2 regions of the Clostridium pacaense genome follow, and region 1 is predicted to be linked to the other one. Evidence: riboswitches for the same ligand, from Rfam matches in the RefSeq annotation. Region 1 holds a riboswitch; the other holds the start of a gene.
The links. Region 1 has a riboswitch for lysine ahead of LK536_RS53605 (alanine/glycine:cation symporter family protein). Riboswitches for the same ligand answer to the same signal wherever they lie in the genome.
Positions count from the first base shown of each region.

Region 1 (15,346 bases):
ATGAAGGAGAGGGCGAAGGCAGATGCCAGCCTTGCCAAGGTGGAAATCGTGGACCTGCGGGAGGAACTGAGGGCGGGCAACCGTTCCATCTTCAGCCGCCGCCTTCAGGAACTGATGGAGGACAGGCTTGCAAAAAAGGAACAGATCATGCTCTTCATCAACCGCAGGGGATATGCGAACTTTGTATCCTGCCGTTCCTGCGGGGAGGCCATCAAATGCCCCCACTGTGATGTGACACTGACCCTTCACAGGAACGGCCGCATGATGTGCCATTACTGCGGCTACTCCATGGAACAGCCAAAGGTATGTCCTTCCTGCGGCTCCCGGTATATCGCCCCCTTTGGGACAGGGACCCAGAAGATTGAAGCCATGGCGGCCGGGCTGTTCCCGGATGCAGGGATCCTGCGGATGGACCTGGACACCACGTCCAGGAAGGGAGGCCATCAGGAGATACTATCCGCCTTTGCAAGGGGGGAGGCGGATATCCTTATCGGGACCCAGATGATTGTGAAGGGGCATGATTTCCCCAAGGTCACCCTGGTGGGCGCCTTAGCGGCGGACCTTTCCCTTTTCGCATCGGACTACCGGTGCGGGGAGCAGACATTTGCCCTTCTGACCCAGGCCGCGGGCAGGGCCGGGAGAGGGGAACTGGAGGGCAATGTGGTTATCCAGACCTACCAGCCGGACCACTACTGTATCCAGGCAGCCGCAAGGCAGGATTACGAGGCATTTTACGGCCAGGAGATGGCCTACAGGCGCCTCCTTGGCTATCCCCCGGCCGTGGGACTCTTAACCATCCAGATGGCATGTCCCAGGGAGGACGTGGTGGAACAGGCGGCCGGCCGCACCGCCGGATGGGTGGAAGGATGGAAGGCCGGACAGGACAGGAATGGACCCGGCAGGGACCTTAAGTTAATCGGTCCCGTGAATGCGCCTGTTTACAAAGTTAATGATATTTATAGAAAAATTTTATATATAAAGCATGAAAATTATGATATACTGATACAGATTAGGAAAATGGCAGAACTCCGCCTTAAGGAGGCCGAGGGCCGTTTTGGCCTGACAATACAGTATGATTTAACATGACAAAAGGAGATTGGTAGAAAATGGCAGTTCGACAGATAAGGATTATGGGAGATGATATTTTAACAAAGAAGTGCAAGCCTGTGAAGGAGATGACCGGGCGGACCATGGAATTGATTGAAGATATGTTTGAAACCATGTATGAGGCCAATGGCTGCGGCCTGGCCGCCCCGCAGGTTGGAGTGCTGAAGCAGATTGTGACCATTGATGTGGACGACGGCAACCAGTATGTGCTGATTAACCCAGAAATCATCGCTCAGGACGGCAGCCAGACCGGATATGAGGGGTGCTTAAGCCTTCCGGGCAAATCCGGTATCGTGACACGTCCTAACTACGTGAAGGTTAAGGCCCTGGATGAGAACATGGAGCCTTTTGAGCTGGAGGGCGAGGGACTTCTGGCAAGGGCCATCTGCCATGAGGTTGCCCATCTGGAAGGCCAGATGTATGTGGAACTGGTGGAAGGTGAGCTGGTGGACGCCGGCGCTGAGCCTGAGGAAGAGATTGCTGAGTAGGAACGTATATTGCAGGGTTTTACAGATATGATTGAGGAACAGGAGTGTGGACATGCGTATTGTATTTATGGGAACACCGGATTTTTCCGTACCCACGCTTAAGGCGCTGGTGGAAGCAGGACATGATGTGGCTGCCGTGGTAACCCAGCCGGACAAACCAAAGGGCAGGGGCAAAGAGATGCAGATGACGCCTGTGAAGGTCCAGGCGCTGGAATATAAGATACCCGTATACCAGCCGGTGAAGGTAAGGGACCAGGCGTTCATAGAGGTGCTGCGGGAGCTGGAGGCGGACGCGTTTGTCGTGATTGCCTTTGGCCAGATCCTTCCCAAGGCCGTGCTGGAACTTCCCAGGTATGGCTGCGTCAACATCCATGCATCCCTGCTGCCAAAGTACAGGGGGGCGGCTCCCATCCAGTGGTGCGTCATTGACGGCGAGAAAGAGACAGGCATAACCACCATGATGATGGATGTGGGCCTGGATACCGGCGACATGCTGGAGAAGGTGGTCATACCCATCGATGAAAAAGAGACAGGGGGAAGCCTTCACGACAAGCTGAGCCTGGCAGGGGGAAGCCTGATTCTCTCCACACTCAGGAAACTGGAGGAGGGGACGGCCGTGCGCACGCCCCAGACAGAGGAGGGGACCTGCTATGCGAAGATGCTGACCAAGTCCCTTGGGGACATTGACTGGAATCAGGACGCCGTATCCATCGAACGCCTGATACGGGGCCTTAATCCGTGGCCAAGCGCCTACACCATGTGGAACGGAAAGACCATCAAAATCTGGGCCGCGGATGTCATTAAGGATGAGGCCCCTGCAAACAGCCTGCCCTGCGGAGGGGTGGCTCTGTCTGACAGGCATTGCCTGGCAGTCAGGACAGGAGACGGCCTTCTTTCCATCAAAGAACTCCAGATGGAAGGAAAGAAGCGCATGGATATAGAGGCATTCCTGCGCGGATATCCCATACCGGCCGGGGATGTGTTTGTGAACAGGACACAACAGTAACTTTGCATAATGAAAGAGAGTGATGAATAACCATGTTTTATCCATTTTATGATTCAACCTATATACTGGTACTGATTGGCGTCATCGTATCCATGATGGCGTCCGCCAAACTGAATGCCACATACCAGCGCTATTCGGCTGTCAGGAGCATGTGCGGCATGACGGGGGCCGAGGCGGCCAAGCGGTTGCTGAATTCCCAGGGCATCTATGATGTGACCATACGACGCGTGCCGGGGAACCTGACCGACCATTATGACCCCAGGTCCAAGACAGTCAACCTGTCAGATGCGGTATATGGCTCCACGTCCATTGCCGCCATCGGTGTGGCTGCCCATGAGTGCGGTCACGCCATGCAGGACGCAACGGACTATTCACCCTTAAGGATCCGCGCAGCCCTGGTGCCTGCCGCCAATCTTGGTTCCCAGCTGGCATGGCCCCTGATCCTCATAGGCCTGCTCCTTGGAAGCGGCGGTTCCGGCCTTGCCATGGCGGGTATCGTACTGTTTTCACTGGCGGTCCTGTTCCAGCTGGTGACCCTGCCTGTGGAATATAACGCAAGCCACAGGGCGGTTACCCTTCTTGATTCCACGGGAATCCTGGCAGGACAGGAAGTGGGCCAGACCAGAAGCGTGCTGAATGCAGCGGCCCTTACCTATGTGGCGGCGGCGGCAGCCTCCATCCTCCAGCTTCTGCGCCTGCTGATGATTTTCAACAGAAGGAGGGACTGATGGCTGGGAATCCGGACAGGGGAATGGAAAACCGTGGGATTGTGCTGGATATACTGTCGGAAGTGCTGGATAAGGGCAGTTTTGTCCATCTGGTACTGAACCAGGCCCTTCAGAAGTACCAGTACCTGGATAAGTCGGACAGGGCGTTCATTACCCGGGTGACAGAAGGGACCCTGGAATATCTCCTGCAGATTGATCATATCATCAACAAGTATTCAAAGACAAAGACAGACAAGATGAAACCGCTTATCCGCAACCTTCTGCGGATGAGCGTGTATCAGATTTTATACATGGACAGGGTGCCGGATTCCGCGGTCTGCAACGAAGCCGTGAAGCTGGCGGTGAAACGCCGTATCACCGGGCTTAAGGGTTTTGTGAACGGGGTGTTAAGGACCATATCCAGGGAAAAGGCTTCCCTGGTGTTTGATTCCCCCTCCCTGGCCTACAGCATTCCCCAGTGGATGTACGATATGTGGGAAAAAGAATATGGCAGCGCAAAGGCGGAGATGATTGCCGCCTCTTTTCTTGAAGACAGGCCCACGTGGGTGCGCTGCAACCTCAGCAGGGCTTTAAGGGAGGCAATCCTTAATTCCCTGGATTCCCAGGGGGTAATGGTGAAGGAACTTGACTGTCTGCCCTCCGTGCTGGCAATTTCAGGCTATGATTATATGGAAGGACTGGAATGCTTCCAAAACGGATGGATCCAGGTGCAGGATGCCACCTCCGCCTTTGTGGGGGAACTGGCAGACCCGAAGGAGGGGGATTACATCATCGATGTATGCGCTGCCCCCGGAGGCAAAAGCCTGCACCTGGCAGATAAGATGAAGGGAACGGGAATGGTGGAGGCGAGGGATTTAAGTTACCAGAAGACAGCCCTGATTGAGGAAAACGTGGCCCGTTCCGGCGCTGCCAATATCAAGGCGGTGGTCTGGGATGCCCTTGTGCCTGATGAGGATGCCAGGGAAAAGGCGGACATCGTGATTGCGGACCTGCCCTGTTCCGGACTTGGGATCATCGGCAAAAAGCCGGACATCAAGTACAATATGACCATGGATAAGATGAGGGAGCTTTCCAGGCTTCAGCGGGATATCCTCTCCGTGGTATGGCAGTATGTGAAGCCCGGAGGAACCCTGGTGTACAGCACCTGCACCATCGACCCTATGGAAAATGAAGGGAATGCCATGTGGCTGTCAGAAAATTTCCCGCTTGAGCCAGTGGACTTATCCGGCAGGCTGGGGGCGGATTTTGATGAACCATCCCTTAAGGATGGACGGATACAGTTCCTTCCTGGAATCCACCCCTTTGACGGATTTTTCATCAGTGTGTTCAGGCGGGTCTGAGAACCGTGGGTCCTGCGGGCTGAACCGTGAATGGGTCCGGGACAGATGGATGATAATGAAAGAAACAGGAGTTATGCTATGTTGGATTTGACGGATAACAAAGGCCGTAAGGATATAAAATCCATGACACTGGAAGAAGTGACAGAGGAGATGGCGGCCCTGGGGGAGAAACCCTTCAGGGCAAAACAGATTTACGACTGGATACATGTGAAGCTGGCTGGAAGCTTTGACGGCATGTCAAGCCTGTCCAAGGAACTGAGGCAGAAACTGAAGGACAATTATAGCCTTACATGCCTTTCCATCACGGAGGAACGTATATCCCAGGTTGACGGGACCAGGAAGTATCTCTTTTGCCTGGAGGACGGCAATATCATAGAAAGCGTGTGGATGCAGTATCATCATGGGAATTCCGTATGCATCTCTTCCCAGGTGGGGTGCAGGATGGGCTGCCGTTTCTGCGCATCCACCCTGGATGGTCTGGAGCGGAATCTGAGGCCTTCGGAAATGCTGGACCAGATTTACCGGATACAGGCCCACACAGGCCAGCGGGTTTCCAATGTGGTGGTGATGGGTTCAGGAGAACCCTTTGACAACTACGACAATGTAATCCGTTTCCTGCGCCTGATTTCCCACGAAAAAGGGCTTAATATCAGCCAGAGGAACCTGACTGTCTCCACCTGCGGCATTGTGCCGGGCATACGGCAGTTCGCCCAGGAAGGTCTGGCCGTCACCCTTGCACTGTCCCTCCACGCCCCCAATGATGAGGTGCGCAAGACGCTGATGCCCATTGCCAACCGTTATAAGTTAAAGGATGTGCTGGAGGCCTGCCATTACTATTATGAGAAGACAGGGCGCAGGCTTACCTTTGAATACAGCCTGGTCCAGGGGGTCAATGACAATCTGGATGAGGCCAGGGCGCTGAGCCGCCTGATTAAGGACCAGCATGGCCATGTGAACCTGATCCCGGTGAATCCCATCAAGGAACGGGATTACGTGCAGTCAGGCAGGAAGGCCATTGCAGATTTTAAGGACCTGCTTGAAAAAAACGGTATAAATGTTACAATCAGAAGAGAAATGGGCCGGGATATAGGCGGAGCCTGCGGCCAGCTGCGAAAGAGCTATATGGAAAAGGGGGCGGAGTAAGCATGGAAGCATATGCGTTGACAGACATAGGCCAGGTCAGATCCATGAATCAGGATTATATCTACTCGTCGCCGGAGAGGGTTGGCTCCCTGCCTAACCTGTTTTTGGTGGCGGACGGGATGGGAGGCCACCAGGCCGGGGACTATGCTTCCCGGTTTGCGGTTGAGAACCTGGTAATCTATATTAACAGGGAAGGAAAAGGCTCCCCTGTGATGCAGCTGAAGACAGGGATAGGAATCGTGAATGAACAGCTGTATGAGGAATCCCTCCTCAGGGAAGAACTGAAAGGCATGGGCTGTACCCTGGTGGCAGGGGTGGTGGAGGATAACCTGCTCTATGTTGCCAATGTGGGGGATAGCCGCCTGTACCTGATACATAACAAAACCATCCGACAGGTCACGAAGGACCACTCCTATGTGGAGGAAATGGTTGCCATGGGGCAGATGCGCCGGGGCAGCGCGGATTACAACAGCCGCAAGAACATCATTACAAGGGCCATGGGCATTGGCAGGGATGTGGAGCCGGATTTCTTTGAGGTGGACCTGGAAGAGGGGGATTACATCCTTCTCTGTTCGGACGGACTGAGCAACATGGTGGATGATGAATCCATACGCAGGATCATAACAGGAGAGGGCAGCCTTAAGGAAAAGGCATCGCGCCTGATTCAGGAGGCCAACCGCCAGGGCGGTATTGATAATATTGCCGTGGTGCTTGTGAATCCGCTGGGAAGGGAGGATGGCTTATGCTGAACCCCGGAACATACCTGCAGAACAGGTACGAGATATTGGAGCGCATCGGTTCAGGCGGGATGTCTGTTGTGTATAAGGCCCAGTGCCATACATTAAACCGTCTGGTTGCCATCAAGGTCTTAAAGGAAGAATTTGCCTTTGACGAGAATTTTGTCAGCAAGTTTAAGATGGAGGCCCAGGCGGCGGCACGCCTGTCCCATCCTAATATTGTCAGTGTTTATGACGTTGTGGATGAGGATGTGCTGCACTATATTGTCATGGAGCTGATTGAGGGCATTACCCTTAAGAATTACATTGAGAAGAAGGGACATCTGGAGAGTAAGGAAGCCATCGGCATTGCCATCCAGGTTGCCCAGGGAATCGGGGCTGCCCATGAGCAGCATATCATACACCGGGATATCAAGCCCCAGAATATGATCATATCCAGGGACGGCAAGGTTAAGGTGGCGGATTTCGGGATTGCCAGGGCCGTTTCCACCCAGACCATGAACGCCACTGCCGTCGGATCGGTCCATTATATATCCCCGGAACAGGCCAAGGGCGGCTACTGCGATGAGCGCAGTGATATTTACTCCTTTGGCATTACCATGTATGAGATGGTGACGGGAAAGGTCCCGTTTGAGGGCGACAACACGATTACCGTGGCATTGGCCCATCTGGAGGAACCAGTGACGCCCCCAAGGGTATATGTGCCCGAGGTGTCCCATGCCCTGGAACAGATCATCCTCAAATGCACCCAGAAGCGACCGGAGCGCCGCTATTCAAATGTAACGGATGTCATAGCCGACTTAAGGAAGGCGCTGATGGAGCCTGACTGCGATATCTACGCACAGGAAGAGGAGGAGGATGAGTTTGGCAGGACCAGGTCCATATCCAGGGAAGAACTGCTTAACCTTCAGGAAAGCAGGAAACCGGCCAGGGGAAGCCTTGGCGAGGAGGAACTGAGGGATGACCACACCGATCCTTCATCCAGAAACCGCAGGGAACGCAAAGGCCCTTCCCACCTGACATCCAGACAGAAGGACAAGGACGTCAGCACGCAGTTTGAGCGCATTGTCACTGCCATCGGCATTGTGGCGGCCATCATCATCGTGGCCGTGGTCCTGTTCGTGTTTTCAAGGCTCACAGGCCTGTTCCGGGCGGGAACCAGCGAAAAACCCACGGTGGCTGTAAGCACGGAAGCGGAGACTGCCAGCCTGGAGGTCAACATTACGGATAACCAGACCTATGTGCCCTATATCCTCAGCATGACGGAACAGCAGGCCAGGGAAGAGCTGGCACAGGTGGATCTGAAGCTGGAAGTGACGGGCAGTGATTATTCGGATAATTATGCGGAAGGCCAGGTCATGGCCCAGACCATTGTCCAGGATACGGTTGTGGATAAAGGAAGCACGGTGGGGGTCACCTTAAGCAAGGGGAGCGATAAAGTAAACCTTGGCACACTGAACCTTACGGTGCTGACTGTCCTGGATGCATCCAGGCTTCTGGAGGAAAAGGGGCTTGTGGTGGATGTAAAGGAAGAATTCAGCAATACGGCGGCAGCGGGAACCATCCTGCGCTTCAGCCCGGAGACTGCCAAGATAGGGGAGCGTGTGACCCTTTTTGTCAGCAAGGGAGTGGAGAATGAGCAGGGCAGGGTGCCCAACCTCATAGGACAGGACCGGGTTTCGGCGGACGCCCTCCTGGCTGGTTCAGGGCTTGTGACCGGCAATGTGACAACGGAGCGCAGCGATACGGTGGCGGAAGGACTGGTCATCAACCAGGTGCCGCTGCCGGATACCATGCTGGCCCCGGGCACTCCTGTGGATTATGTGATAAGCGGGGAACCGGACGCATCGGAGACAGAGGCGTCCCAGTACTATCTCAGCTCCATCGACACCACCTGTTCCCTGAGCAATTATATAGGCCCGGCATCCCAGACCAGCAGCGTCCGGGTGATGATCCGGCTGAAACAGACGGTTAACGGGGATGTGGTATACACACCGCTCATGAAGGAAAGGCTTGTAGTAGGGGCGCAGACCATACCTGTGGTGATTCCCAGGATTAAGGGCGCCTATGGCGTGGACAGCGGTACCGTGGAAGTGGTGGACGCAGGAAGTGCGGACCTGACTGTAATAGCATCCTATCCGGTAACATTTTTCCCGGTGGGATAAGAGGAGTTTATGACTGGTAAGATAATTAAGGGAATTGCAGGTTTTTATTATGTGCATGATGGTAAGGACCGGGTTTATGAGTGTAAGGCAAAAGGAATTTTCAGGAATAAAAAGATAAAGCCCCTGGTAGGGGATAATGTGGAGTTCTCGGTACTGGATGAGACAGAGGGGGAGGGCAATATTGACGCCATCCTTCCCAGGGCCAATGCCCTGGTGCGCCCGGCAGTGGCCAATATAGACCAGGCCCTGGTGGTCTTCTCCCTGACCCACCCGTCCCCCAACCTGAACCTGCTGGACCGTTTCCTGGTCATGATGGAAATCCAGCAGGTTCCGGTCATCATCTGTTTCAACAAGATGGATTTAGGGGATGATGAGCTGATGGGGACCTACAGAAGCATCTATGAGGCAGCTGGATATGAGGTGAAATTCATCAGCGCCATTGACGAGACAGGTGTGGAAGAAGTGAGGAAAATCCTCAGAGGAAAAACCTCAGTCCTGGCAGGTCCTTCGGGTGTGGGAAAATCCTCACTGACCAACTGCATCCAGCCCCGGGCAGCCATGGAGACAGGGGATATCAGCCACAAGATTGAGCGGGGAAAACATACCACCCGCCACTCCCAGCTGTTCTATGTGGAGGAAAATACGTATATGATGGACACCCCGGGATTCAGTTCCATGTTCACCCCGGATCTGGAAGAAGGGGAACTGAAGGATTATTTTCCCGAGTTTGCCCAGTATGAGGAAGACTGCAGGTTCCTTGGGTGCGTCCATGTGGGCGAGAAGGTGTGCGGGGTAAAGGAAGCGCTAAAGGACGGCAGGCTGAGCCGGAGCCGCTATGGGAATTATCTTCTGATGTATGATGAGCTTAAGAAAAAGAGGAGGTATTAACAATGTACTATAAATTGGCGCCGTCAATCCTGGCGGCTGATTTTGGCAGCCTGGGCGCCCAGGTCAGGACCGTGGCCCAGGCAGGGGCTGAATACATCCATCTGGATGTGATGGACGGGGCCTTTGTGCCCAGCATTTCCTTTGGGATGCCGGTCATCAAGAGCTTGCGTTCCTGCACGGACGCTGTTTTTGACGTCCATATGATGGTTGAGGAGCCGGGACGGTATGTGGAGGATATGAAGGCCTGCGGGGCGGATATCATCACGGTCCATGCCGAGGCCTGTACCCATCTGGACCGTGTGGTGAACCAGATTAAGGATCTGGGCTTAAAGGCAGGCGTTGCCCTGAACCCTGCCACGCCCATCCAGGCGCTGGACTGTATCCTTGACCAGCTGGACATGGTGCTTATCATGACCGTGAACCCGGGCTTTGGCGGCCAGAAATTCATTCCCTACACCCTTGACAAGGTAAGGGGGCTCAGGGCCAGGATTGACCAGCTGGGACTTCCTGTGGATATCCAGGTGGACGGAGGCGTCAGCGCCCGCAATGTGAAGGAAATCATGGATGCGGGTGCCAATGTGTTTGTGGCTGGTTCTGCCGTGTTTGGCGGTGATGCGGCTGCAAGGACAAAGGAGTTCCTGGAGATATTCAGCTCCATGGAATGAGCCTTTGCAGGAACCCGGACAATGGATGAATCAAGTATGATTGACCAAGTAAGGAATAAGTGATATGAAACGATGTCTGATCATTACCGGCGGAAAACTGGACCTGGCTTTCGCCGGCTCTTTTTTGGAACAGGAACATTTTGATAAAATAATCGCGGTGGACGCCGGGTTGGAGGCCGTAAAGGCCCTGGGGCTGGAACCGGACATGATTGTCGGGGACTTTGACACGGTGAAGCCCGGTATACTTGAATATTACAGACAGAAGGAACACATTATCTGGGATACCCACCAGCCGGAAAAGGACGAGACCGACACCGAACTGGCGCTTTTGAAGGCCCAGGCCACGGGCTGTACCCAGATAGTGATACTGGGGGCCACAGGCGGGCGCATGGACCACATGCTGGGCAATATCCACCTGCTGTTCCCCTGCCTCCAGAAAGGGATAGAGGCCTATATCCTGGACAGCCAGAACCGGATATACCTGATTGATGGTTATCATACCTTCAGGAGCAGCGGGCTGTGGGGCAGATACGTTTCCTTCCTTCCGTTGACCGAACATGTGGACGGCATCACGCTGACCGGATTCAAATATCCTCTTTCCGACAAGGATATTGAAATCGGTACCAGCCTGTGCATCAGCAATGAGCTGACCGGGGAGGAAGGCACCATCAGCTTTACGGACGGCGTGCTGATTGTGGTGGAATCCCATGACTGAGATGATATCCATGCCCTGACAGAACTGGACTGGTTAAAAAGCATAAAACTGGATATTTATAACACTCCACTCCGGTGATAAGATATGGACCATGAAGTCCATGGATTGAATCATCATAAAAATAAACCGCAGTGCGGTCCAAGGAGTGAAAGAGTATGAAAGTGAACCAGATAACAGCCAGGGGATATGCGGGGGCGGAGGATAAGCATCTATATAAGCTGGCGCTGACCGGGCTGTTTGCAGCCATGTCCTATGTTGTATTTACCTTTTTGCAGATTAAGATTACCCTTCCGGGCGGGGACGCCACGTCCATTCATCTGGGCAATGCGGTGTGTGTGCTGGGCGCCCTTGTGTTAGGCGGTTTTTACGGCGGCCTGGGCGGAGCCATCGGCATGACCATCGGTGACCTGTTTGACCCGGTCTATGTGGTATATGCGCCCAAGACATTCATCCTCAAGCTGTGCATCGGCCTGATAACCGGCCTGGTGGCCCACAAGCTTGGCAGGATTAACGAAATCAGTGATAAGAAGAAGGTATTCCGCTATGTACTGGCTGCGGCTGTGTGCGGACTGCTGTTCAACGTGGTATTTGACCCCATGGTGGGATATTTTTACAAGCTGCTGATACTGGGGAAGCCCGCGGCCCAGCTGGTACTGGCATGGAACATTACCAGCACCTCCATCAATGCCGTGACCTCCACCCTTGTTTCCGTGGCAATCTACATGCCCCTTCGCAGCGCCCTCATACGGGCCGGACTGTTTGACAGGCTACGATAGTTAGGAGATATATATGAGTGGATACCGTCAAAAGAAGATTGCAATGATAAACGATTTATCCGGATATGGCCGCTGTTCCCTGACAGTGGCTATCCCCATCATATCCGCCATGAAGGTGCAGTGCTGTCCCATCCCCACCTCCATCCTTTCCAACCATACCGGTTTCCCGGTCTATTTCTTTGACGATTATACCGGGAAGATGCCGGCATATATTGAAAAATGGAAAGAGCTGGATCTGTCCTTTGACGGGATTGTCAGCGGGTTCCTGGGCTCGGAGGACCAGATTGGGATAGTGATGGATATGATCCGTGATTTTGGCCATGAGGACACAAAAATCATCATCGACCCCATCATGGGCGATCACGGGGAGACCTATGCCACCTATACCCAGGCCATGTGCAGGCGCATGAAGGCCCTGGTATCCATGGGGAGCATCGTCACCCCCAACCTGACCGAAGCCTGTATCCTGACGGACAGGCCCTTCCGCAAAAAGGGCTGGACAAGGGAGGAACTAAAGGAGATGGCAAGGGATATCCAGGCCATGGGACCAGGCTCCGTGGTCATAACCGGCGTGAACCAGGGCGGCTATCTTGTGAATGTGGTGGCGGAAGGGGAACGGGAGATTTCATTCCCAAAGACAATCCGGGTGGGCCAGGAAAGGCCGGGAACCGGGGACGTGTTTTCCTCCGTGGTGGCAGCGGCAGCCGTCAGGGGGTGGAAGCTTGAGGAAGGGGTACGTCTGGCAGCCTCCTTTGTCAAGCAGTGCATCAGGCGTTCCGAGGAATTAAACATTCCCACGGCCAATGGGGTGTGCTTTGAGGAAGTGATGGATGTGCTGATACATGCGGTCAGCAGCAGACATGAAAGCGAAAAATGTTGACAGTTCCGGCTTCTGATAGTATGATGTTAATGAATCGTTAATAAAATAGGATGCGATAGAGGCGCGGTAAACATCAGTACCTGTACACGACATAAGTCAGGAGCGTATGCATACGTTCCACGGCCGGCAGGCCGGGCGTACGGGAAAAGGGTTTTCCGCCGAAACAGGTTCCGTCTGCCGGCGGGATGTGTTGGGATACAGTCTAACAGGCTGTGTACTCTCACTTAATCAAAGTGGTGGCGCTATTGGTTGGTTCCGTCAGAGGATACCGGATATGGAAGCAATGGCCTTGGCTGTTGCTTTTTCTTTGCCGAAAATCCACATCAGCATCCAGACTAAAGACAAGGGGGATTCAACAAATGACAGATTTTTTAAACTGGCTCAACGGTGAGATCATATGGGGGCCGCCATTAATCGCACTGATTATCATTACCGGTGTTTACGTCACGGTGCGGTCCAGGTTTTTCCAGGTGTGCCATCTGGGTTACATCTTTAAGCGCACCCTGGGCTGCATCCTGCGCAAGGACCATGTGCAGGATGAAAACGATAAGGGACTTTTAAGCCCTTATGAGGCCATTGCCACCGCGGTAGGCGGTTCCGTGGGCTTTGGCAACATTGCAGGCGTGGCAACCGCTGTCACCACCGGCGGACCGGGCGCCGTGCTGTGGATGTGGCTTACCGCCTTCATGGGCATGCTGATTAAGCAGGTTGAGGTTACCCTGGCTGTTTATTACCGCCGCACCGACGAGGAGGGCAACCCTTACGGCGGACCCACCTACTATATGGAGTACGGGCTTGGGGAGGAGCGCCATTGGGGAAAGAAATGGCTGCCCCTGGCATTTATATTCGGCCTTGGCATCTTTTCCACCTTTTTCATCAGCGCATCTAATTTTACCACCTCCGAGGTGCTGGCACAGTCCTTCGGGGTAAAGCAGGAGCTGGCCTCCCTTATGCTGGTCATCTTCATCTATGCCCTAATCTGGAGGGGCGTTAAGAACCTGAGTAAGATCTTCGTCAAGCTGGTGCCTGTGATGAGCCTTGGCTATATGCTGTTCGGTATCTTAATCATCATCCTTAACATAGGGAACCTGGTTCCCACCATTGCCTCCATTTTCACCAATGCCTTTACAGGAACCGCTGCCATGGGCGGATTTGCAGGCGTTACCGTGTCAAAGGCCATTGCCACAGGCATGCAGAGAAGCGTATACTCCAACGAAGCCGGCTGGGGTACCAGCCCCATGGTACACGCTTCCAGCAAGACCAGGCATCCGGTGGAGCAGGGGCTTTGGGGTTCCTTTGAGGTTTTTGTGGATACCTTCATCGTATGTACCATCACGGCCCTCAGCGTACTGATCACAGGGGAATGGACCTCCGGCGCAACCAATGCGACCCTGGCCCTCAATGTGTTCCAGCACAGCCTGGGAACATTCGGGACCGTGTTCATGACAGCCACCATGGTCATTTTCTCCGTTACCACTTCCGGGGGCTGGTATGTGTACTATGAGGTTACCCTGCGCCACCTGGCCAAGGACCATCCGGTGCTGAAGAAATGGCTGCTTATGCTGTTCAAGTATTTTTACGCCCTGCCGCCGTTCCTCCTTACCCTGTACCTGATTAACGTCGGGGACCTGAGCATCTGGACCCTGGTGGACATCACAAGCGGCATCCCTACCTTTATCAACGTGTTTGTCGTGCTGATCCTGTCCGGCACCTACTTTAAGCTGTTAAAGGATTATAAGGCCCGCTACATGGGCATCGGCACCCTGGATGAGGATATCCCCCTGTTCTATGAGGATAAGAAGAAACTGGAAAAGACAGAATAAGGAGACACATCATGAGGATAATATACCGGAACGGGGCCGTGTACACAGGGGAACTTCCCCTGTGTGAGGCCTTTGTGACAGAAGGGAACCGGTTCGTATACGCCGGGACCAATGAAGGCGCCATGGCCTTTAAGGAGGAAGGGGATGAGGTAAGGGAGCTGGACGGCCGTTTTGTCTGTGCCGGATTCAATGATTCCCACATGCATCTCCTGAACTACGGCAATGCGCTGCGCATGGCGGATCTGTCTGCCCACACTTCATCCATGGGCGCCATGAAGGAATATATGAAGGATTTCATCCTTGAAAATAACATCAGGCCGGGAACCTGGGTCAAGGGCCGGGGATGGAACCATGATTACTTTGAGGACGGCAGGCGTTTCCCAGACCGTCATGACCTGGATGAAATATCAGAGGACCACCCCATCTGCCTGACCAGGACCTGCGGCCATGCATGCGTGGTCAACACCAAGGCCCTGGAACTTACCGGAATCACAAAGGACACGCCCCAGGTGGATGGCGGACGGTTCGAGGTGGATGCGGATGGAGGACCAAACGGCATTTTCCGTGAGAACGCAATGGATCTGATATACAGCCGCCTGCCGGAGCCGGACAAGGAGGATATCAAGGAAATGATCCTTGCCGCATCCCGCGCCCTGAACCGCTACGGGGTCACTTCTTCCCAGACCGATGACCTGCTGGCCTTTAACAATGTGCCCTATGAGCGGGTATTGGAAGCATACAGGGAACTGGAGGCAGAAGGCCGCATGACGGTCAGGGTATATGAGCAGTCCCAGTTCACAACCTTAAAAGACCTGAAAGGATTTCTGGAAAAAGGGTATAATACCGGATGGGGAACCCCGTGGTTTAAGATCGGACCATTAAAAA
Region 1 covers NZ_JAJFEB020000022.1:2,339-17,684, reverse strand. The annotation lists gene priA (replication restart helicase PriA) at 1-1,086, shown strand, start outside; gene def (peptide deformylase) at 1,107-1,595, shown strand; gene fmt (methionyl-tRNA formyltransferase) at 1,648-2,601, shown strand; gene LK536_RS53655 (zinc metallopeptidase) at 2,634-3,329, shown strand; gene rsmB (16S rRNA (cytosine(967)-C(5))-methyltransferase RsmB) at 3,329-4,669, shown strand; gene rlmN (dual-specificity RNA methyltransferase RlmN) at 4,748-5,812, shown strand; gene LK536_RS53640 (Stp1/IreP family PP2C-type Ser/Thr phosphatase) at 5,815-6,561, shown strand; gene pknB (Stk1 family PASTA domain-containing Ser/Thr kinase) at 6,555-8,714, shown strand; gene rsgA (ribosome small subunit-dependent GTPase A) at 8,724-9,602, shown strand; gene rpe (ribulose-phosphate 3-epimerase) at 9,605-10,267, shown strand; gene LK536_RS53620 (thiamine diphosphokinase) at 10,332-10,982, shown strand; gene LK536_RS53615 (ECF transporter S component) at 11,138-11,758, shown strand; gene LK536_RS53610 (pyridoxamine kinase) at 11,772-12,638, shown strand; lysine riboswitch at 12,687-12,891, shown strand; gene LK536_RS53605 (alanine/glycine:cation symporter family protein) at 12,998-14,461, shown strand; gene LK536_RS53600 (amidohydrolase) at 14,473-15,346, shown strand, end outside.

Region 2 (15,346 bases), on a different contig from region 1:
TCAACATTATCGACACTCCCGGACATGCCGACTTTGGCGGGGAAGTGGAGCGTGTGCTTAAGATGGTGAACGGAGTCGTGCTGGTGGTGGATGCCTATGAAGGCCCCATGCCGCAGACCAAGTTCGTGCTTCAGAAGGCGCTGGAACTGGATTTATCCGTGATTGTGTGCATCAATAAGGTTGACCGCCCGGAAGCGCGTCCTTCAGAGGTGATTGACGAGACGCTTGAGCTAATGATGGACCTTGACGCATCGGATGAGCAGCTTGACTGCCCGTTTATCTTTGCGTCCGCAAGGGGCGGATTTGCAAGGTATCACATGGAAGATGACAACATGGACATGGGTCCCCTGTTTGAGACCATCATCAGCCATACGCCTGCCCCGGAAGGTGACCCGGACGCGGACACCCAGGTGTTGATCAGCACCATTGATTACAATGAATTCGTGGGCCGTATCGGAATCGGAAAGGTTGACAACGGCGGCCTTAAGGTCAACCAGGAATGTGTCCTGGTCAACCATCATGACCCGGATAAATTCAAAAAAATCAAGATAGGAAAACTCTATGAGTTTGACGGTCTTAAGAGGGTGGAGGTACAGCAGGCATCCGTTGGTTCCATCGTGGCTATTTCCGGTATTGCGGACATCCATATCGGCGATACCATCTGTTCACCGGACCATCCTGAGGCAATCCCGTTCCAGAAGATATCCGAGCCGACCATTGCCATGTACTTCATGGTAAATGACAGCCCCCTGGCTGGCCAGGAAGGAAAGTTCATCACCTCCCGCCACCTGCGTGACAGGCTGTTCAGGGAGCTGAACACCGACGTAAGCCTGCGTGTGGAGGAGACGGATTCCGCTGACTGCTTCAAGGTTTCGGGCCGCGGCGAGCTGCATCTGTCCGTACTCATCGAGAACATGCGCCGCGAAGGCTTTGAGTTCGCGGTGAGTAAGGCGGAAGTACTGTACAGGTATGATGAGAGGAACCGCAAGCTGGAGCCGATGGAACTGGCTTATGTGGATGTGCCGGAGGAATACACCGGCGTGGTCATCCAGAAGCTTACAAGCCGCAAGGGCGCGCTCCAGGGCATGAGCCAGGCAGCGGGAGGATATTCCAGGCTGGAATTCTCCATCCCTTCCAGGGGACTTATCGGATACCGCGGTGATTTCATGACAGATACAAAGGGAAATGGTATCCTCAATACTATTTTTGATGAATATGCAGAGTACAAGGGCGACCTGTTCTACCGCCAGACCGGCTCCCTGATTGCATTTGAGGCAGGAGAGGCCATTACCTACGGCCTGTTCAATGCCCAGGAAAGGGGAACCCTGTTCATCGGACCGGGAACCAGGGTATATTCAGGTATGGTCGTAGGCCAAAGCCCCAAGGCGGAGGACATTGAAATCAATGTCTGCAAGACCAAGAAGCTGACCAACACACGTTCCTCCAGCGCGGATGAGGCGCTGAAGCTGACGCCGCCGAAGATCATGAGCCTGGAGCAGGCCCTGGACTTCATTGACACGGATGAGCTCCTGGAGGTAACGCCGGAAAGCCTGAGGATCCGCAAGAAGATCCTGGACCCCACCATGCGTAAAAGGGCGTCCTTTAAGAAGTAAAAACGACATAATCAAACACAAAAAGGCGGATCCTGTCGAAATGTTCTGGCAGGATCCGCTTATTTTTTGGTCTATTATGGTAAATTTCCTCATAAACTATCAATGTGCCGTACGAAAGCAAGCTGAACAGAAAGAAAAAAATAAAAACGGCCAAGTGAGAATTTATTTAGAAGCGAAGAGGAGATGTACTATGTCAGAAAAAATGATTGAAAACAACAAGGTAAGTGTTATCGGTGAGATCGTATCGGGATTTACCTTTAGCCACGAGGTATTTGGAGAAGGCTTTTATATGGTGGATGTTGCTGTGAACCGGCTCAGCGAGCAGGCGGATATCATCCCGCTTATGGTGTCTGAGCGGCTGTTGGACGTACACCAGGACTATTCAGGAAGCACCATTGAGGCGCTGGGCCAGTTCCGTTCCTATAACCGCCACGAAGGGGTGAAGAACAGGCTGATGCTTTCCATCTTTGTCCGGGAGGTCCATTTCATGGAAGAATTTACGGACTATACAAAAACAAACCAGATATTCCTGGACGGCTATATCTGCAAGCCGCCGATTTACCGCAAAACTCCTCTGGGCCGTGAAATTGCAGATATCCTTCTGGCAGTCAACCGTCCATACGGCAAGTCTGATTACATACCATGCATCAGCTGGGGGCGGAATGCCCGCTATGCATCCAGCTTTGAGGTGGGCGCCAGGGTGCGCATATGGGGCCGCGTACAGAGCAGGGAGTACACCAAAAAACTCAGCGAGACCGAGTGTGAGAAGCGGATTGCCTATGAGGTTTCCATCAGCAAACTGGAATGTGACGAGGAATAATCTTTTAAGACTCTTTGGAATTTCTTTCGGAAAAAGTAAGAAATATTTGCAAAGTTGGTCAAACTATGCTATTATGAGCAAAGTCTATGAATGAAACATCATTCTTAAGAAAAAGCAAGTAAAGCATGAGGTGCATGATGATGAAAGAAAGCATGATACAGGTTATCTGCGGGCCGGGCAAGGGTAAATCAACAAGTGCAATGGGCAGGGGAATCAGTGCGCTGGCCAAGGGCAGCAATGTAATCATGGTACAATTTTTAAAAGGTTCCCTGGACATGGATAACATGGAAATCCTGAAACGCCTGGAACCGGAATTTAAAATTTTCAGATTTGAGAAGACTCCTGTTTTTTTTGACCAGCTGTCAGAGGATGAAAAGGATGAGGCAAGGATCTGCATCCGCAACGGGCTGAATTTTGCTAAGAAGGTCCTGGTGACAGGTGAATGCGATATCCTTATCCTGGATGAGATACTTGGGATCCTGGATGAAGGCGTCATTACCCAGGATGAGCTGTGCGCCCTTATCGGCCAGGCAAGGCAGGCTGAAATCAGGCTCATACTCACCGGCAATGTGTATCCGGATTCACTGGATGCATATGTGGATGAGGTTACGAAGCTCCAGACCAGATATGAATGAGATTTCCTGTTGACATCCATATCATAGGATGATAATATAATACCAACAATCATAGAGTAGAGGTTGCGTCAATCAAGAGTAACCAGGCCCGATGTGGCAGGCACAGAGGACGGCTTGGGGAAAGGGAAAGACGCCGAAGGGGGAAGCATACCTGGAACATGTTTCTTTCTGGGCATATGGTGAACATCCATATGACTGTCATCCGGGTGGATGGAGAGCTACCGAAGAACGTGGATTCGTGAATGACGATATGATACGTACGTGAAGGGCTGACATTTACCTCAGCCCTTTTTTGCTATCCTGTGATTGAACCAAGAGAAAAGGAGAGAATAAATTATGGCTATTTTTGAAGGAGCAGGCGTTGCGCTGGTAACACCATTTAAGGAAAATGGGGAAGTTAACTATGAAAAGCTGGAAGAAATCGTGGAGGAGCAGATTGCCGGGGGTACGGACTCCATCATTGTCTGCGGAACCACAGGAGAAGCTTCCACCATGAGCCATGAGGAACACCTGGATGTGGTGGGATATGTGTGCAAGGTGACCGGAAAACGCATCCCCGTCATTGCGGGAACCGGATCCAACTGCACGGAGACAGCCGTTTATCTTTCCGTGGAGGCTGAGCGCCGCGGGGCCGACGGCCTTTTACTGGTATCCCCTTACTACAATAAGGCCACACAGAACGGGCTGAAGGCGCATTTTAAGGCGGTTGCCGATGCCGTGAAGATTCCAATCCTCCTTTATAACATTCCTGGAAGGACCGGTGTCACGATCCTTCCCCAGACCATAGCCGACCTTTGTAAGAATGTGGATAACATCGTGGGCGTAAAAGAAGCAAGCGGTAATTTCTCAGCCATTGCAACCCTGATGAGCCTGGCTGACGGCAAGGTGGACCTGTATTCCGGCAATGACGACCAGATCGTACCCCTGCTTTCCCTGGGGGGGAAGGGCGTGATTTCCGTGCTTTCCAACGTGGCTCCCAGACAGACCCATGACATCTGCGCCGCTTATTTTGCAGGGGATACGGCGAAAAGCACCAAGCTGCAGCTGGATGCCATTCCGCTGATTACAGAGCTGTTTGCGGAAGTGAACCCCATTCCGGTAAAGGCGGCCATGAACCTGATGGGCAAGAATGTGGGACCGATGCGCCTTCCGCTGACCGAGATGGAACCCCAGAACCAGGAGAAGTTAAAAGCAGCCATGACTGCATACGGCATCCTGTAAACCAAGGCTGGAAAGGATAAGACACAGATGGTAAAAATGATAATGCACGGCTGCGGCGGGGCCATGGGACAGGTAATCACAGGGCTGGCCGCAGAGGATGAGTCTATTGAGATTGTGGCGGGAATTGACTTACACCCCGCAAAGGACAGCGGTTATCCCGTATTTGAAAGCCTGGATCAATGTAACGTGAAGGCAGACGTGATTGTGGATTTCTCTTCGGCAAAAGCCGTGGACGGACTTTTAAAATACTGCTCCGAAACAGGTATGCCGGTGGTGCTGTGTACCACCGGGCTGTCGGAAGCACAGCTGGAGACACTCAAACGCGCCAGCGCCAGCGCTGCTGTGCTGCGCTCGGCCAATATGTCCCTGGGCGTCAACCTGCTCCTTAAGCTGGTGAAGGATGCGGCAAAGGTACTTGCCGGTTCCGGCTTTGACATCGAAATCGTGGAAAAACACCACAACCAGAAGATGGATGCGCCCAGCGGCACGGCCATTGCACTGGCGGATTCCATTAACCAGGCCATGGATGAGCCTTACGGGTATATCTATGACAGAAGCACCCGCCGTGAAAAAAGACACGTGTCGGAAATCGGCATAAGCGCTGTCAGGGGCGGGTCCATTGTTGGGGAACACGATGTGATTTTCGCCGGCAGGGATGAGGTGGTCACGTTCAGCCATACCGCTTATTCCAAAGCCATTTTCGCAAAAGGCGCCCTGGAGGCCGCGAAGTTCCTGGCAGGAAAAGGCCCGGGACTCTATACTATGGCTGACGTGGTTAAATTGTAGGAAATATTTTCCTGAGATAGCAGGATATACCACCATAATATATTCTCCAAACGCACATAATAAGGGTAGAAATAGAAAGGAGAATGTTATTATGAAAAAAATCAGACCTGCTATCTTAGCTATGTTACTATTCGTTATGGTTCTATCTGTGACGGCCTGCGGAAGCAATAATTCAGGCACCCAGTCCACCACAGGTTCCAGCCAGTCTTCTTCATCGGCAGCAACATCCACAACCGCTGCAGGGAGTAATGAGAGCAGCAGCAATACATCCGGTTCCGAAACCACCGGAGGCGTGCTTGACAATCTTGTAGATGACGTGGAAGACGGCGTGGATGATGTGGGCAACGGCATCAAGGACATGACCGGCGAATCAGGTAATACCAGTGAGACCAGCAACACTGCCACAACAGAGGCAACACACTAATCATTATTCTATGGTATTTATTGCAGGGCGGACCCTTTCTTGGCCGGTGAGGCAGGGAAAGGGTTCCTTTTGCATTGCTGGCGGGACAGGGAGTGGGGACTTTTAGCTTATCTGCCGGAGCTGGGGAAGAATCCCCTTTGCGTATCTGGCGGGGCAGGAAAAGAACGTTTTTAACTTGGTTCAGGGTCCTGAGGAATGGGTGTTCTGGTCTTGATATGGAACCGGGGATGAACTATAATGACCATATGCGGCCGGATTGGAGAGGATGCGGGAAAGGAGCCAGGAATGGGATTCCTGAACCGGAGGATATGTGGCTGGAATCATAGGATGGTATGGTGGAAGTCATATTGGCGCAGAAGATGGCTTCGCCTGTACAGAAGCCATATGATTAAGATGTGGAAGGGCAGGGAGAATGAGGGACACAGGCGGATTTACAGGCAAAAAACAAGGAAGAGAAAAAAACTCATAAACAGGACGGTGAAGAGGAAAAAACACATTACGAGAAAAATCCTTATAATTGCCATAGGGATGGTTGTATATTGGAATGCATCCATTCGTGGAGGATTTTTCGCATCGTTAAAAGACATGGTCCAGATCCGTTATATGGAAGAACAGGATGCGGTACGGGATCATATGACCAGCAATGGGCGGGTGGAACCTGCACCGGATGGGGACAGGATGGAAAAGGACGGCCGTCATGAGGGGAAGATTCAGAAGGAAGGCGTGACTATCATTCTGGACAAAGGGTCTGTGAGTATTTTCCGGTTGGAGGAACACATGGAACCAGGGAGTGATTAGAAGGGGATAGAAAATTCATTAGGAATTTTAATGATTGCACTTCTTGTATTCAACTGGATATTGTATTATAATTTCTTCTGAAATGGTATTCTTTTATAGCGTCAGCTTATAAATCTATATCTTATATCTATGTTACCATATGAATAAAAGAAAAGGACAGGTGGATACCCATGGAAAAGAAAGAGATGCTCTATGAAGGAAAGGCTAAGAAAGTCTATGCAACTGAGGACCCGGATGTTTTAATCGTATCCTATAAGGATGATGCCACTGCATTTAACGGATTAAAGAAGGGGACCATTGTGGGCAAGGGAGCCATCAACAACCGTATGACCAACTTCATCTTTAAGAAGCTGGAAGAAAAGGGTGTGCCCACCCACCTGGTGGAAGAATTAAATGACAGGGAGACTGCTGTCAGGAAAGTGGAGATTGTGCCCCTTGAGGTAATCGTGCGCAACTATTCCGCCGGCAGCTTTGCCAAGAAAATGGGAATGGAGGAAGGCATCAGGTTCAAATGCCCGACCCTGGAATTCAGCTACAAGAATGATGACCTGGGCGATCCGTTCATCAACAGCTACTATGCGCTGGCACTTGGCCTTGCCACCCAGGAAGAGATTGATGACATTACCAAATATACCTTCAAGGTAAACGAAGTGCTTCAGGAGTATTTTGACGGCCTGAACATCGATTTGATTGACTTTAAGATTGAGTTTGGCCGTTACCACGGGAAGATAATCCTTGCTGACGAGATTTCCCCCGATACCTGCCGCCTGTGGGACAAGGACACCCATGAGAAGCTGGACAAAGACAGGTTCAGAAGGGATCTTGGCAATGTAGAGGATGCATATGAGGAAGTGTTCCGCAGATTGGGAATCCAGTAATGAACTTACATACAACGCCTGGGCATTGATTACCCAGGCGTTGCCTGATTCAATGCTTTTCCCCGATTAAATCAATCGGGGACTTTCCACATGACTTATAGAGAAAGGGACTTGACTGAATGGAGCAGAACCAGTTGGACTTTGACATTGGGGCAGATAAACTGCGCGAGGAGTGCGGGGTTTTTGGGATTTATGATTTTGATGGGAATGATGTGGCATCTACTATTTATTACGGGCTTTTTGCCCTGCAGCACAGGGGGCAGGAAAGCTGCGGCATTGCGGTCAGCGACACGGAGGGACCGAAGGGGAAGGTAAGCGCCCACAAGGGCATGGGCCTTTGCAACGAGGTGTTTTCAACGGAACATCTGGAGCAGATGCACGGCAACATCGGGGTCGGGCATGTGCGTTACTCCACGGCCGGAAGCAGTACCAGGGAAAATGCACAGCCCCTGGTGCTCAACTATGTAAAAGGCACCCTTGCATTGGCACACAACGGCAACCTGGTCAATGCGCCGCAGCTGCGCCAGGAACTGGAATACACGGGAGCCATTTTCCAGACAACCATTGATTCTGAGGTGATTGCCTACCATATTGCAAGGGCCAGGGTGTCCGTGCCCAATGTTGAGAGTGCGGTGGCAAAAGCCATGGGCAAGCTGAAGGGCGCCTATTCCCTTGTCATCATGAGCCCGCGCAAGCTGATTGGGGCCAGGGACCCCTTTGGATTCAAGCCCCTGTGCATTGGAAAGAGGGATAATGCCTATATCCTTGCATCAGAGACCTGCGCCCTTGAGACAATCGGAGCGGAGTTTGTGAGGGACGTAAAGCCAGGGGAGATTGTCACTATTACCAGGGAAGGGATTGCGTCCAATACTGAAATGTGTTTCAGGGATACGGAAAAAGAGGCCAGATGTATTTTCGAGTATATTTATTTTGCCAGGCCGGACAGTGTTTTTGACGGGGTAAGCGTGTATCACTCCAGAATCCAGGCAGGCCGTTTCCTGGCCCTGGATTCGCCGGTGGAGGCAGACCTGGTGGTGGGCGTGCCCGAATCCGGGAACGGGGCAGCCCTTGGTTATTCCATGGAATCCGGGATTCCCTATGGAACCGCATTCGTGAAGAATTCCTATGTGGGACGGACCTTCATAAAGCCCAAGCAAAGCAGCAGAGAGTCGGCGGTCCGGATTAAGCTGAACGTCCTGAAGGAAGCGGTTGCAGGCAAGCGCATCATCATGATTGACGATTCCATTGTGCGCGGCACCACCAGCGCCCTGATTGTGAACATGCTTCGGGACGCAGGGGCCAGGGAAGTCCATGTGCGGATCAGTGCGCCTCCATTCCTCCATCCCTGCTACTTTGGCACGGATATCCCGTCAGAGGACCAGCTGATTGCCCACGGGCATACGGTGGAGGAGATACGGGAGATGATTGGCGCGGATTCCCTTTCTTACCTGAAAATGGAACGGCTACAGGAGATGGCATGCAGCCGCTCCATATGCACGGCCTGCTTCAGCGGGAATTACCCCATAGATCCGCCGGCTGAGGATATAAGGGGAAGCTACGATAAATAAACAGCGGTTGAAGACATGCACCTGTTGTGGTAAGATAAAAACCATGAATTGAGGAAAAACCATGATGGACAATCAATGGTGGAAAAGTATGGAGGAAATGACATGAGTAACACAGACAGATATGTAAGCCCTCTTTCCGAGCGCTATGCCAGCAGTGAGATGCAGTATATCTTTTCGCCGGATATGAAATTTAAGACCTGGAGACGCCTGTGGATTGCCCTGGCCGAGACTGAGAAGGAACTGGGTCTTGGCATTACGGACGAACAGATTGAGGAACTGAAGGCCCATGCAGATGATATTAATTATGATGTGGCAAAGGCCCGTGAGAAGGAAGTGCGCCATGACGTGATGAGCCATGTGTATGCTTACGGGGTCCAGTGCCCTAAGGCAAAGGGAATCATCCATCTGGGAGCCACATCCTGCTATGTGGGGGACAATACGGATATCATCATCATGACAGAAGCCCTTAAGCTGGTAAGGAAGAAACTGCTCAACGTTTTGGCTGAACTGGCTAAGTTTGCCGACACCTATAAGGAACTTCCAACCCTTGCATTCACCCATTTCCAGCCCGCCCAGCCCACAACGGTTGGAAAGCGCGCCACCCTCTGGATGATGGAGCTGAAGCTGGATCTAGATGACCTGGATTATCTCATCGGATCCATGCGCCTTCTCGGCTCCAAGGGTACCACAGGCACCCAGGCCAGCTTCCTGGAACTGTTTGACGGCGACCATGACAGATGCCGCCGCCTGGATGAGCGGATAGCCGGGAAAATGGGATTCGAGGGCTGTTATCCTGTTTCAGGCCAGACCTATTCCAGGAAGATTGACAGCCGTGTGATCAGCGTCCTGGCAGGAATTGCCCAGAGCGCCCACAAATTCTCCAACGACATCCGCCTGCTTCAGCACCTGAAGGAGGTGGAGGAGCCATTTGAGAAAAAGCAGATTGGTTCATCCGCCATGGCTTATAAGCGCAACCCCATGCGGAGCGAGCGGATTGCCAGCCTTGCCAATTATGTGATGAGCGATATGATGAACCCCATGCTGGTGGCCTCCACCCAGTGGTTTGAGAGGACCCTGGACGACTCGGCCAACAAGAGGCTTTCCGTACCCGAGGGCTTCCTGGCCGTGGACGGTATCCTGGATTTATATCTGAACGTGGTGGACGGCCTTGTGGTGTATCCAAAGGTAATCGAAAAGCACCTGATGGCGGAACTGCCCTTCATGGCAACCGAGAACATCATGATGGATGCGGTAAAGGCCGGAGGCGACCGCCAGGAACTCCATGAGCGCATCCGGGAACTGTCCATGGAAGCAGGAAAGAACGTAAAAGAAAAAGGTCTGGATAACAATCTCCTTGAACTGATTGCAGCAGACCCTGCATTCAATCTTTCCCTGGATGACCTGAAGGCGGCCATGGACCCATCCCGCTATGTGGGACGGGCGCCCAGGCAGGTAGAAGAGTTCCTGGAAGAGGTAATCCGCCCGGTGCTTGCAGACAATGCAGGGGAACTGGGGATGACTGCGGAAATAAATGTGTAGGTTGGATTGGGGCATGTGAGGAAGTTGCGGATGCTACGTCCGCGAAGCGGGCCAGGACGGGCTTTGCCCTAAGGGGAACCGGCCGGGGCCGGAGGGATTCCTTAGGACGGCTGCGGGACGGACGCCAAGTTCCGGAGGGGCAGCTTCTAAGGCCCTGACAAGCGGAAAGACGGGGACCGGTGCTATTCGCTGAGAAATCCTGAAGGACTTTCTCAGCTCAGAGCACCTTGGATTCTTGCTTTGATGCAGGAATCCACCCCGTCTTTCCGCTTGCCAGAACCTAAGAAGCTGCTCCCTCCTCCACAATGCGCCCGCCCCGCAGCCGCCCTAAGGAATCCCCCCGTCCCCGCCCGCTCCCCCTCAGCCCAAAACCCGCCCTGGCCCGCTTCGCGGACTGTGTATTCCAGCCATGACATGCGCCAAACGCAGAAGTGGAAATAAAATCTCCGGTGCCAGCTGTTTCCAGAAGATATGGGATGGACTGGCGGGGGGATTTTTTTATTTTTCTAGTCGGATTCATGAGATGCAGGGATGGAGGAACGTAGCGGGTGAGCGGAAGGGGGATGGGGGTGTGGATGCATCTACAGGGACGTGTGGGTCTTAGGCTGAGGGAAGCGGTGCTAAGAGGCTGGCGCCTTTGTCTGAACCCGATGACTGAATGGGTGGTAACACCTAAAGCGCGAGTTTGGCAGCCAGCCTCTTGTCCAGCGCCGTTTTCCTCAGCCTTAGAGCCACTAGTCCCGCAGCCGTATCCGTACCCCCATCCCCCTTCCGCTCACGGACGGATGCACCTCACCCCACACCTCATAAATCCACGTTCCCATATTGCGAACCTCGGCAAGGAATGGTATAGTTTTAATATAAGCAAGTATAAGGACAAGTCAACAAGAACAAAGGAAAGGGAGGTCATGAATGAATGTAAATCTGGAATATTACAGGGTGTTTTACTATGTGTGCGTTCATGGGAGCCTGACTGCGGCTGCCAGGGAGCTGTGTATCTCCCAGCCGGCAGTCAGCCAGGCCGTGCGCCAGCTGGAAAAGGAAGCGGGAATCAAGCTGTTCCTGCGGACATCCAAGGGCGTACAGCTTACCAAGGAGGGGGAACTGCTGTACCGCTATGTTAAAGTGGGGGTGGAGAGCCTTTTGGAAGGCGAGAAGATGGTGGAACGGGTCCTGGGCATGGATATGGGGGAGGTGCGGATTGGGGCCAGCGATATGACCCTTCAGTTTTTCCTGCTTCCTTACCTGGAACAGTTCCACAAGGAGTTTCCTAAAATCAAGGTCAATGTATCAAATGCGCCTACGCCGGAAACCATAAAGAGCCTGGAAGAGGGCAGGATTGATTTTGGCGTTGTCACCACTCCCTTTGAATGCAGGGGGACCATGAACCGGATTCCGGTCAAGGTCATACGCAATGTGTTCATTGCCGGCAACAGCTTTGAAAAGCTGAGGGACAGGGAGCTGGATTATTCGGAGCTTTCAGGCCTGCCCTGCATTTTCCTGGAAAAGAATACCAGCACCAGGACATTCATGGATGATTTCCTGTTAAAACAGGGGATTGAACTGAAGCCGGAGTTTGAACTGGCTATCAGCGACATGATCGTACAGTTTGCCAAGCGCAATATGGGGGTGGGCTGCGTGATGGAGGGATTTGCCCAGGACGCGGTGGAAGCAGGGGATGTATTTGAACTGAAATTTAAAATGGAGATGCCTGCCCGGCATATTTGCGTGGTTACCGGGGAATCTAACCTTATATCCATGCCTGGACGCAAGCTTCTGGAAATGATTACCGGCCAGAGGATTGATACGGATATGATATAAGCGCTCATTATGGGAAGCATAATAAAGAACGTCTTTACTTATGAAGGGCATTGTAGTAAAGTAAGAACTGTCTTTTTTGAGTTTGTACCAGACTCAGAATAGGGCTTAAGGAAGATAATGAGCATGGACGGGAAGATACCCGAAGGAGGATTTATTGTATGGTCAGAGCAATTGTAGGTGCTAACTGGGGCGATGAAGGCAAGGGCAAGATTACGGATATGCTTGCCAAGGAGTCTGACATTATTGTACGCTTTCAGGGCGGAAGTAATGCGGGACATACCATTATTAACGATTATGGCAAGTTTGCCCTTCATCTCCTTCCATCCGGCGTGTTTTATCAGCATACAACCAGCGTGATTGGCAATGGGGTGGCGCTTAATATCCCATATCTGATGGATGAGATACAGTCACTGGTGGACAGAGGGGTTCCAAAGCCCAGGGTCCTTGTTTCGGATAGGGCGCAGATCCTGATGCCTTATCATGTGCTGTTTGACACCTACGAGGAAGCGCGTCTGGCAGGCAAATCCTTTGGTTCCACCAAATCGGGTATTGCCCCGTTTTATTCTGATAAATATGCCAAAATCGGTTTCCAGGTCAGTGAGCTGTTCGACGAGGAGCTTCTGAAGGAGAAGGCATACAGGGTGTGTGAGCAGAAAAATGTGCTGCTTGAGCATCTGTACCATAAACCGCTGTTAGATCCGGAGGAGCTGCTCAGTGAGCTGCACGGTTACCGTGACATGATTGAGCCATATGTATGTGATACATCCGCGTATCTCTATGAGGCCATTAAGGAGGGCAGGAAAATCCTTCTGGAAGGCCAGCTTGGCTCCCTTAAGGACCCGGATCATGGAATCTATCCCATGGTGACTTCCTCATCCACCCTGGCTGCATACGGCGCAATCGGCGCAGGGATACCGCCATATGAGATTAAGGACATTACCACGGTTGTAAAGGCTTACTCCAGCGCTGTAGGCGCAGGCGCCTTTGTCAGCGAGATATTCGGGGATGAGGCGGAAGAGTTAAGGAACCGCGGAGGCGATGGGGGCGAATATGGCGCAACCACCGGACGCCCCAGACGTGTGGGCTGGTTCGACGCGGTAGCGACCAGATATGGCTGCCGTATCCAGGGAACCACGGAGGTGGCATTTACCGTGCTTGATGTCCTGGGGTATCTGGATGAGATTCCTGTGTGCGTGGGTTATGAGATTGACGGTCAGGTGACAAAGGAATTCCCCACCACCGCACGGCTTGAGAAGGCTAAACCTGTGCTTACCAGGCTCCCGGGATGGAAATGCGACATCCGCGGGATTAAGGATTATGAGGAACTGCCTGAGAACTGCCGCAAATATATAGAGTTCGTGGAAAAGGAGATTGAGGCTCCCATTGCAATGGTCTCCAATGGACCGGGACGGGATGACATTATCATGCGCAAGCCGCTTCGGGAAGTATAGTAAGGGTTCGAAAATAAATTCTGAAAAGGACATTTAAATCGAAAGGTACCTACAAGACGGTATCAGGAATATTTTCTGGAAAACGGCATAGCTTTGCGGGCTATGCCGTTTCCCTGTTATGCAGACCCATTCAGTAAAGACGCAGCAGGACTTCCAACAGGTCCATGTTCATTTATCATTTTAATTCCCCAATTACCCACTTGATTTTAAGAATTTGTTAAATTTCGTTTTCAATATACCAGGACATTACTTTCATGACATACCGCCCGGTATCAAATGGAGGTTCATATATCTTTAAATGGGCCTCACCTTTTCTCTTGTTAATATTGTATAGTCTGTAAATTCTGTAGTTTTTCTTTTGCTGCTGCATCTTATTGGCAACAGTGATTTCATTTTGGGAAATATAGAAACCGCCGTCATGGTTCTGTTCTGTACTCTTTACCTCAATATATAATAGTTCCCCTTGTTCGGTAAAGGATTTAATATCATAGCCTTCGTTATCGCCCACTTCCTGTGATGTATGTTCAATTTGCTTCGCAAGTTCCACTAACCCTACATTACGTAACTTTTTCTTTTCGAACTCAATAACAATATATTCTCCTAAATCGCCAATGCTTTTTTTCTTTTCATTCAGGGTGATATAATCTGTCTTACATGGCCTTGTGGTCTGTTTTGGCGCTGATTTCCTTTTGGTGGGAGTGTCCTCATCATCAATGAGTAATTTAAAACTGCTATACGGTTTTGTTTCTGCTGGTTGAAGCTCATCTACCGCCTTTAAGGGGGTATTTCTGTGCTTATCATTACAGATGATCCTTATATACCATTTTTTCCTGTATTCTTCAGTCAGGGCACTGGCAGCCGCATTGAAAAATTCGCATATCTTTAAATTATTTGCAACATAATACTTTTTGTCCGAAATAATGATTGCACTGTTCTCATCCTGTATCCGTGTACTGTTTTTCTGCCCTGCTGTAAAGCCATGGACAACTGTTTCCGGATAAATTTTAAATTTATCTGCTTTTGCGGTTAGGAATCCATTCATAATCTCAATGGACTGATTACAGGCAGCCTCAACGAATTTAATATATGTTTTTCGAGGACTTTCCCCGTCAATTATTATCTCATTATCGCCAGCCACGAATACAAAATTAATTTTATCAAACTGCATATTATCGCCGTAAACATATCCATTGTGAAAACAGGAATATGATTTTGCTTGAATATATTTACGGTTATCAAGCCAGTATTGTATAGAAATCTCATCAAAATTTGCTCTCATAAATGTCACCTCGTTTTTTTGAATATGCATTTATATATGGAGTCCGCACCGTTGTTGTAGGAGATTATATCACATAATTGTGGACGTTTCTATTATTTTAACAATTGGAATATGATATCTCCCTGTAAGCAGCAGGATTCCTTTCTGGAGCGTGTTTGAAAATTCATTCCCTCTATCTGTCCTGAGGATTCCACCAAAGGTACCTCCTTAGGACAGATTACGCCCACTTTGCGGTATATTTGGTATCTGCCTGTTTCAGTTTATTGGCCGATACTGTTTTATGAGTGATTACCTTTTGAATGTCCATTTTGTATCCAGGATACAAAATGCCGGGAAACCTGTAGGACACAGCTTTCCCGGCATTTACAATTCTTAAGTTTATCCTATTCTTAAGTTCATTCTATTCTTAAGTTCATTCTATTCTCAAAATCATTCCATTCTCAAGATTATCCCATTCCCAAAGTCATCCCCATCAGCCTATGGCCTGGATGTTTTATCACAGCCTTTGGTCTT
Region 2 covers NZ_JAJFEB020000001.1:407,891-423,236, reverse strand. The annotation lists gene typA (translational GTPase TypA) at 1-1,613, shown strand, start outside; gene LK536_RS31630 (single-stranded DNA-binding protein) at 1,804-2,433, shown strand; gene LK536_RS31625 (cob(I)yrinic acid a,c-diamide adenosyltransferase) at 2,571-3,068, shown strand; lysine riboswitch at 3,118-3,297, shown strand; gene dapA (4-hydroxy-tetrahydrodipicolinate synthase) at 3,405-4,289, shown strand; gene dapB (4-hydroxy-tetrahydrodipicolinate reductase) at 4,317-5,075, shown strand; gene LK536_RS31610 (hypothetical protein) at 5,167-5,499, shown strand; gene LK536_RS31605 (hypothetical protein) at 5,884-6,297, shown strand; gene purC (phosphoribosylaminoimidazolesuccinocarboxamide synthase) at 6,468-7,175, shown strand; gene purF (amidophosphoribosyltransferase) at 7,295-8,743, shown strand; gene purB (adenylosuccinate lyase) at 8,846-10,282, shown strand; gene LK536_RS31585 (hypothetical protein) at 10,563-10,802, opposite strand; gene LK536_RS31580 (LysR family transcriptional regulator) at 11,195-12,103, shown strand; gene LK536_RS31575 (adenylosuccinate synthase) at 12,262-13,554, shown strand; gene LK536_RS31570 (protein NO VEIN domain-containing protein) at 13,772-14,833, opposite strand; gene LK536_RS31565 (hypothetical protein) at 15,311-15,346, opposite strand, start outside.
Region 2: another riboswitch for lysine. It lies ahead of dapA (4-hydroxy-tetrahydrodipicolinate synthase); the one in region 1 lies ahead of LK536_RS53605 (alanine/glycine:cation symporter family protein).